Linked DNA regions of Solitalea canadensis DSM 3403. The protein of the gene in region 1 interacts with the protein of each later gene in a pairwise test. Links are inferred from orthologs where the notes say so. Each region holds a gene or a part of one and is shown on either strand. Other genes may lie near its edges.

Evidence for each region.
Region 2: the proteins of ftsZ (region 1) and SOLCA_RS01725 interact in binary tests that used the Escherichia coli proteins (3 or more experiments, as listed by UniProt). The link is inferred for Solitalea canadensis DSM 3403 from one-to-one orthologs.
Region 3: the proteins of ftsZ (region 1) and rlmN interact in binary tests that used the Escherichia coli proteins (3 or more experiments, as listed by UniProt). The link is inferred for Solitalea canadensis DSM 3403 from one-to-one orthologs.

Annotation. Positions count from the first base shown.
Region 1 is NC_017770.1:3,244,294-3,247,363, reverse strand. Bases 95-2,998 are described here. They hold ftsZ (cell division protein FtsZ), read left to right. Parts: upstream 95-694; coding sequence 695-2,302; downstream 2,303-2,998. Other genes in these bases: SOLCA_RS13365 (aminotransferase class I/II-fold pyridoxal phosphate-dependent enzyme), read left to right, coding at 2,488-2,998; ftsA (cell division protein FtsA), read left to right, coding at 95-499. Outside these bases: more of ftsA, read left to right, coding at 1-94; more of SOLCA_RS13365, read left to right, coding at 2,999-3,070. UniProt on the Escherichia coli protein: Essential cell division protein that forms a contractile ring structure (Z ring) at the future cell division site. The regulation of the ring assembly controls the timing and the location of cell division.
Region 2 is NC_017770.1:444,570-447,556, reverse strand. What follows is about bases 136-2,956. They hold SOLCA_RS01725 (rod shape-determining protein), read left to right. Parts: upstream 136-945; coding sequence 946-1,968; downstream 1,969-2,956. Other genes in these bases: SOLCA_RS01715 (hypothetical protein), read left to right, coding at 2,906-2,956; mreC (rod shape-determining protein MreC), read left to right, coding at 2,071-2,913; purH (bifunctional phosphoribosylaminoimidazolecarboxamide formyltransferase/IMP cyclohydrolase), read left to right, coding at 136-845. Outside these bases: more of purH, read left to right, coding at 1-135; more of SOLCA_RS01715, read left to right, coding at 2,957-2,987. UniProt on the Escherichia coli protein: Forms membrane-associated dynamic filaments that are essential for cell shape determination. Acts by regulating cell wall synthesis and cell elongation, and thus cell shape.
Region 3 is NC_017770.1:5,025,374-5,028,502, reverse strand. Bases 129-3,091 are described here. They hold rlmN (23S rRNA (adenine(2503)-C(2))-methyltransferase RlmN), read left to right. Parts: upstream 129-1,059; coding sequence 1,060-2,124; downstream 2,125-3,091. Other genes in these bases: SOLCA_RS21240 (ComF family protein), read left to right, coding at 2,222-2,920; SOLCA_RS21250 (amidohydrolase family protein), read right to left, coding at 129-920. In the rest of the region: more of SOLCA_RS21250, read right to left, coding at 1-128.

The DNA.
Region 1 (3,070 bases):
AAATGAAATCATCTCAATACCAAGTCCGGTGAAAGGACGTCAGCCTAAAGAAGTATCAGTAAGAAATCTTGCTTACATTATTCAGGCGCGTATGGAGGAGATTATTGAGCACATATATTATGAGATACAATGTTCAGGATACGAGAAAAAACTTATCGCAGGTATTGTATTAACCGGAGGTGGAGCACAGTTGAAACATTTGCCTCAATTGGTGGAATATGTTACCGGATTGGATGCTCGTATCGGTTATCCGAATGAACACATTGCGAAGTCAAACCAAACGGAAGTGGTTAGTCCGATGTATGCAACAGGTATAGGTTTGGTTATAAAAGGACTTCAGGCTTTAGAAGAAGACAGGATGAAGAATGATAATGTGGTTTCTGCCGATAAACAAGTGCACCAACCACAGGCAGATCGCAAACAATGGCTTAAAAAATTCATTGATCCGATCAAAGATTTCATCCGTGAGGATATTGACGACAAGGATTACTTAAAATAGAACAACGAACGATAAGTATTTCAATAAACAAACATATTTATACGACGGTAATGGTGGAAAAAGTGTTAATAGTTATCAACAATGGCTGGGTTTTTCCACATTCAACTGTTCTGAGCTTAAAAAAGGGCATTGAAATAGCTAATATTACATTGCGAAATTGAATTCAAAAATTTACGACGCTTAAACATCACGATAATGGAATTCGAAATGTACAAAGAAAAATCATCAATTATCAAGGTAATTGGTGTTGGAGGTGGAGGTGGAAACGCAGTCAATCACATGTACCGTCAAGGTATTAAAGGAGTTGACTTCATTATCTGTAATACCGACGCCCAGGCGCTGGAATTAAGTCCGATTCCTAACAAGGTTCAACTGGGTTCCAGTTTAACTGAAGGTCGTGGTGCCGGCTCAATTCCTGAAGTTGGTCGTAACTCAGCAATTGAAAATGTGGATCAGATCCGTGAGATGCTGGGGTCAAATACAAAAATGGTGTTCATCACTGCCGGAATGGGCGGAGGTACAGGAACAGGAGCAAGCCCTATCATTGCCAAAGCGGCAAAGGAAATGGGAATTCTAACTGTTGGTATCGTAACTACACCGTTTAAGTTTGAAGGTCCGCGCCGTATGGCTCAGGCCGATTTAGGATTAGAAGAGTTTAAAAGGAGCGTTGATACACTTTTGGTTATCTCTAACGAAAAAGTGCGTCAAATGTGTGGGAATCTGCAACTGTCAAATGCTTTTGCAGAAGCCGATAATGTATTGACTACAGCTTCAAAAGGTATTGCGGAAATTATCACCGTTCCGGGATATATTAACGTAGATTTTGAAGATGTTAAAACAGTAATGAAAGATAGCGGTGTGGCTATCATGGGTTCTTTTGCAGCTGAAGGTGAAAATCGTGCACGTAAAGCGGTGGAAGGAGCTATGGCATCTCCGTTATTGAATGATAACGAAATAGAAGGAGCTCGCTATATTCTGTTAAATATCACTTCAGGTACAAATGAGGTATTAATGGATGAGGTAACTGAAATAACGGATTATATTCAGTCAAAAGCAGGTTCTACAGCAGATATTATCTGGGGTAACTGTAACGACGATTCATTGGGCGATGCTATTTCTGTAACGCTAATCGCTACTGGTTTTAATACCAAAGCTGAACGTTATTCGGCTCAAGCCACTGCAAAAGTGGTTGATACGCCTCCAGTTCCGCAAGAGCCTGAGCGAAAAGTGATCAGCTTGCATGAGGAAACAGAGCCTGAACAAGATATGATGCAGGTGAATGTGATGAAAAATAAGTCACTGGAGCCTTCAATTAAAAAGGTTGAACAACAACCACAGGTAAATGTACAGCCTCAACAGGCTCCTAACATTCGCCAGGTGTCGATGTTTGACTTGTTTGGGGTTGAAACTAATGATGAAAGCAATTCGTCATCGAATACATTTGAGTTTAGTGTTTCTAAAAGAGCTCAGGAAGAACCTTTGCCTATTGCAGAGCCAGAAACTCCAGTTTCAGTAGTAAACGTTCCGGAGGACGAAAATCTGTCGGAGGAAGAAATTATGAGAAGAAATCTTCAGATTTCGAGAGAACGTATTATGAAACTCAAAAATCTGAGCATTCGTTTGAATAGTAATGGGGGGTTGAATGAGTTAGAGAGTGTGCCTGCTTATGTTCGTAAGAATATGAAGCTTAAGGAAACGCCTCATTCGTCGGAACAACATATTTCTCGTTTTACCTTGTCGGACGACAATGATGGAACAGAAATACGCCCTAATAACTCATTCCTGCACGATAATGTAGATTAGGTATCGTAGAAAGTTATAAAAAAATCCCGGCATTACCGGGATTTTTTTATAACTTTCGCAGCCATATTTACTAGAAGTAAAGAAATAATAATCAAACCATTATTAAATAACCCTGTTGATAAATCTGCAATTAACTTTTATTTTTGCAGACTTTCAAAGATTTTAAAACACTAAAATTTAAGGCATTGGATATTTTCGAGAAGATTAAGGAGAAGAGAGGTCCTATTGGACAGCATTCTAAATGGGCTCACGGATATTTTGCTTTCCCTAAATTGGAAGGTGAAATAGGCCCACATATGATGTTTCGTGGTAAGGAACATTTAGTATGGAGTTTAAATAACTATTTAGGCTTGGCAAACCACCCTGAAGTACGTAAGGCAGACGCAGAAGGTGCAGCAGAATATGGTTTAGCTCTTCCTATGGGTGCTCGTATGATGTCGGGTAACTCAAATAATCATGAAGCTTTAGAAAAAGAGCTTGCCGAATTCGTTGGTTTTGAAGATGCATTCTTATTAAACTTTGGTTATCAAGGAATGGTATCTATCATCGATACATTAGTTGATCGCCATGATGTTATTGTGTATGATGCTGAGGCTCATGCTTGTATCATCGACGGAGTTCGTTTACACCAAGGTAAACGTTATGTATATACGCATAACGATATGGATAGCCTTGAGAAACAATTACAACGTGCAGAAAAATTAGTTGAAGGTACTCCTGGTGCTATTTTAGTAATTACCGAAGGTGTATTTGGTATGTCAGGTGTAC
Region 2 (2,987 bases), 2.8 Mb from region 1 along the record:
GCGACTTAGATGCAATATTTGACAAACTGAACGGAAAAGAGCTTTCGTATAACAACCTGGTAGATGTTGATGCAGCAGTTCAGTTAATCGCTGAATTCGATGCTCCTACATTTGCTATTTTAAAACATAACAATGCCTGTGGTGTAGCTTCCCGCGATATTTTAAAAGATGCATGGGATGCAGCATTGGCATGTGATCCGGTTTCAGCATTTGGTGGTGTTTTAATTACCAACCGTAAAGTTGACGCTGCAACGGCAACCGAAATCAGCAAATTATTCTTTGAAGTATTAATTGCACCTGATTATGATAATGATGCGGTTGCTATATTAACCGAAAAGAAAAACCGTATCATCTTACGTCAGAAAGCGGTTGAATTATCAGCTAAACAATTTAAAACATTATTGAACGGTGTAATTGAGCAAGATAAAGATCTTTCAATGGAAGGTCCTGCTCAGATGCAAACAGTTACCACCAAGGCACCTACAGAAGCAGAGCTTAAAGATCTGTTTTTTGCTAATAAATTGGTAAAACATACTAAATCTAACACAATTGTGTTAGTTAAAGGTGATGTATTGCTAGCGAGTGGTGTAGGACAAACTTCACGTGTAGATGCATTAAAGCAAGCAATATTAAAAGCCGAAACTTTCGGTTTTGACCTTAAAGGGTCTGTTATGGCTTCTGATGCATTTTTCCCATTCCCTGATTGTGTTGAAATTGCTCACAAAGCTGGCATTACAGCTGTTTTACAACCAGGCGGATCTATTAAAGACAAGGATTCTGTTGAGTATTGTAACAACAACAATGTTGCGATGGTATTTACAGGAGTACGTCACTTTAAACATTAATTTTTATATTTAACAACGAGTTAATATAAGAATGGCGGGGTATCTCGTAAAAGCTAATTAAGTAAGTAAGAATTAATATAACAACTGAGCAACAAACCGAATGGGACTGTTTAACTTTTTCACCCAGGAAATCGCGATTGATCTAGGTACAGCCAATACCCTGATCATTCATAACGATAAAGTAGTAGTGGATGAACCATCAATCGTAGCACTTGACCGTAAATCGGGAAAAATGATTGCGATTGGCCGCCAGGCAATGCAGATGGATGGTAAGACACACGAAAATATTAAAACCGTAAGGCCACTAAAAGATGGTGTTATTGCAGACTTTGATGCAGCAGAACACATGATTCGTGGTTTTATCAAAATGATCAATGGAGGTAAAGGATGGTTGTTCCCATCTCTTCGTATGGTTATTTGTATTCCTTCAGGCATTACAGAAGTGGAGAAACGTGCCGTACGTGACTCAGCTGAGATTGCCGGAGCAAAAGAAGTGTACCTTATTCATGAGCCAATGGCTGCAGCAATCGGTATCGGTATCGATGTTGAAGAACCAATGGGTAATATGATCATTGATATAGGTGGTGGTACTACTGAGATCGCAGTAATTGCATTGGGTGGCATTGTTTGTGACCAGTCTATTCGTGTAGCGGGTGATAACTTTGATGCCGATATTGTTAACTACATGCGTCGTCAGCACAATATCTTAATCGGTGATCGTACTGCTGAAAAAATTAAAATTGAAGTTGGTTCAGCTTTGGCTGAATTACAAGAACCACCTGCTGATTTCGCTGTTCAGGGTCGTGACCTTATGACGGGTGTTCCTAAGCAAATCATGGTTTCTTATACTGAAATTGCTCATTGTTTAGATAAATCTATTTCAAAAATTGAAGAAGCGATTCTTAAAGCGTTAGAGATCACTCCTCCTGAACTTTCAGCGGATATCTTCCAAACAGGTATCTATCTGACAGGTGGTGGTGCTTTACTTCGTGGATTAGACAAACGTATTGCGGCTAAAACCAAATTACCTGTACACGTTGCTGAAGATCCTTTACGCGCCGTGGTTCGCGGTACTGGTATCGCACTCAAAAACATTGAGAACTTTAGATTCCTGATGCCATAATCTTTAAAATAAATAGAAGAAACTTGAATGACAGATAACTTAATACAATTGCTTTATCTGTCATTTGGTTTTTCAGGCATTTCAACTTATTAAACCCAACCGATGCGTAACCTTTGGCTATTCATTCTTCGTTTTCACGCATTTTTTCTGTTTGTTATTTTTGAAACTATTGCAATCATCCTGCTTATTCAAAATAACAACTACCAAAAAACCTCCTTTATTAATTCATCCAATAAACTTATTGGTAATCTCTACACGACATCTAACGACATAAAAAGCTATATGCAGTTGGGTCGCGTAAACGATAGTCTTGCCGCTGAAAATGCCAAACTTCGTAATATGTTACCATCGGTTTTTTATAACGACTCTATTAAGAAGAAAACTGTTATTGATACCTTGAAACAAGATTCAATGAAAATTCAACAGTATACTTATATAGAGGCAAAAGTAGTAAATAACACCATAAGCTATCAAAACAATTTCCTTACGCTAAACCGCGGAGCGCGTCACGGAATAAAACCAGGAATGGGTGTTATCTGTGCTCAGGGAGTGGTAGGAATTGTTAAAGATGTTTCTGATAATTTTTGTACAGTTATGTCTTTACTGCATAAAGACAGTAAAATCAGTGTAAAATTGGCTTCAACCAATGAAATTGGTTCATTGGTATGGGAAGGCACCAACCCGCGAATCGGCATCTTAAAAGAAATCCCAAATCACGTGGTGGTAAAAAAAGGAGAACGTGTTGTTACAACAGGTTATTCATTATTCCCAGAGAACGTTTCTTTAGGTAAAGTAATTGATACTCCTAAACAAACAGGAGAAAGCTTATTGAATATTGAGATATTGCTTTCTACAGATTTTCAGCGTTTACAATATGTTTACGTTGTTCAAGACAAATTTATTCAAGAAAGACAAAAGCTCGAATCTAACCTGAACCATGATTAGAATTATTACCGTTAACGTTTTACGATTCATATTCCTGGTTATCTTCCAGGTGTTTTTTCTTACAAACTTATCGC
Region 3 (3,129 bases), 1.8 Mb from region 1 along the record:
TTGGAAGCAAGACTGTCGGTTCCTACTACCAGTTTAAGCTTTTTTTGTATAAACAATGGAATATCAGGCAACTGGTTTTCAATATAAATGTTTGCGTTAGGACATAAACACCAGTAATTATCGCTATTATCCTCTGCAAAGTTTAGATCCTCCTCCGAGGAACAAGTATTATGTACTAAAAGTTTTCTCCCTTTACCCATCCAAGGCAAATACGACTGTATAGAGTTTTTCCCTTTAGCATTAAAGAAGGAAATATCTAATCCAAAACCTTCATAAAGCTTAAGAAAATCACCTGTTTTATTTTTATAAAACTTACCTTCTTCTGCAGTTTCCTGATTATGGATTGAAACGATTGATTGTTCTAAGTCAGCTATTTGCCTGAATAATTTTTCAGAAACAGAATAAGGAGCGTGAGGAACAACTGTTGCTTCCTGTGGGGCCTTTGACGCCAATTCAATCGAATTTGACAACAATTTTTCTGCAGATGCAGGATTAAATCCAAAAACTTCCACAAATGTATGATAGTGTAAGTTCTGCTTTTTCTTCTGCAAAAATGTATTTTCCGAATTGGAGATATCACCTACTCCAACTATTCCATTCTCGCGCATTTCATTTTCGGCACGCTCTATGGATGAAATAATTTCCTGAATGTCTGCGCTACGAAACTTCTGCACATTTTGAATGAAGTTAACCAAACCAGTTTTTTCAGGCAGCTTACCTTTTAGGTGAGAAAGCTCAAGATGACAATGGGCATTTATAAAACCTGGACAAAGAATTCCATCAAAATGCTCTACATCATTCAAACCAACAGGAGATTGCAGCAGGTTTATCACTTTTCCATCATCGTCGATGATCACTACTCCATTTTTTAAAGGCTCATGAGCAAGTGTAATAATCCAATCAGCAGACAATTTTCGCATGTGCCAAAGATAGGGGTTATAAAACTTGAGAATGAGAAAATTTAGGAATTTGCCATAAAACAGTAATTGCATTTAACTATCATTTCCTCATTCTCCAATACTCAATTTTCGAATTATTAAAAAACCGTATCTTTGCGCCATGGAAAAGGCATTGGTTAAGAAGGACATACGTTCATATTCACTTGAAAATCTGAAAACTCTGTTTACCGAAATGGGTGAACAAGGGTTTAGAGCAAAGCAGGTTTATGAATGGTTATGGAAAAAATCTGCCTGGAGTTTTGATGAAATGACCAATCTTTCAAAAGATCTTCGTGAAAAACTTAACCAAAATTTCACCATCAATGCTGTTGCAATTGATAAGCAACAAATCAGCTCAGACCGAACTATCAAAAATACCTTTAAGCTTTACGACGGTAATATTATTGAAGGTGTATTAATTCCTACAGAAGACAGGATGACCGCTTGTGTGTCTTCACAAGTTGGTTGTAGCTTAACCTGTAAATTCTGTGCCACCGGCTACATGGATCGTAAACGTAATTTAAATGCGGATGAAATTTATGACCAGGTAGTTTTGATCGACAAACAGGCACGTGAGCATTATGGAATTCCATTATCGAACATTGTATATATGGGTATGGGAGAACCTTTGCTCAATTATAGTGGGATGATGAAATCGGTGGAAAGACTTACTGCTGAAGATGGATTAAATATGGCAGCAAAACGTATTACCGTTTCAACAGCTGGCATTGCTAAGATGATCAAAAAACTTGGTGACGATAATGTTAAGTTTAATCTTGCCTTATCTCTCCACGCTGCAAACGATACCAAGCGCAATGAGATTATGCCTATTAATGAGCAAAACTCATTAACAGCATTGCGAGACGCGTTAAAATATTATTTCGCTAAAACTAAAAATCCAGTTACTTACGAGTATATCGTATTCAATGACTTTAATGATTCCTTGCAAGATGCCAAAGAACTGGCTCAGTTCTGTAAACATGTTCCTTGTAAAGTAAATATCATTGAGTATAACCCAATTTCATTTGCAGATTTTGTAAATACGGAGGAAGACAAACTGGAAGCTTTTGCAAGCTACTTACGGAAAAACAATGTAAATGTCCATATCCGCAAAAGCAGAGGCAAAGATATTGATGCAGCTTGCGGACAACTCGCCGTAAAAGAAGAAGCGGCAGCAGGTCATTAAACTGAACATTCAGATGTTTATTGCCATATTTATTTAGATGTGGCGTTGATTGCTATTTAACATTCGATCAATCCTAATGATTGGTCATTTACTATCTATGAATATTTTTAAAGAGTACATTAATGATTTTCTTTCATTAATATTTCCTGAACTATGTCAGGCTTGTGGAAACAATTTATTTAAGGGAGAAACTGTTATATGCACATTTTGTCAACAGCACCTTCCCTACACAAACTTCCATCTCGACAAGGCTAACCCGGTTGCCAAACAATTTTGGGGCAAGATTAAAATTGAAGCAGCATGTGCCTGTTTTAATTTTAGAAAAGGTGGAAAAGTGCAAAATCTTTTACATCAGCTTAAATATAAAAAACAACAGGAGGTAGGTGTTAAATTAGGAAGAATCTACGGATATCAACTTCGTTATGCCGAGCCATATGACTCTGTCGACATTATAATTCCTGTGCCACTTCATCCAACCAAATTAAAAACCAGAGGTTACAACCAAAGTGAATGTTTTGCCAAAGGTTTGGCAGAGAGCATGAAAATCCCCATTAACTCCAATTCCTTAATTAAAACTACTTCAAATGAAACACAGACTAAGAAAAACCGTTTTCAGCGTCATGAAAACGTGGAAAGCATTTACCAAATCAGAGATATAGATGAATTGTCCGGAAAACATATCCTATTGGTAGATGATGTCATTACGACTGGTGCAACAATCGAAGCATGTGCAGAAAGCTTGTTAAAAATCGAAAATGTTAGCGTAAGCGTTGCCGCTATTGCTTACGCAAAATAAAGATAGATGTTTAAACAAATTTTATCGCTGATAATCTGATAGTTACAAGATTATTGAAATATTTTCACTTTTTCTGAAACCTTTCTGTACCTGCTGCGTAAAAGGACACAGAGAGCGTAAATTTAGATAGAAGGCGGGATTAACTATGTTAATCTTGCTTTCTTTTTTTATGGGCATTTCTTCCCAATTTTTCACTTCTTTTTAGAACA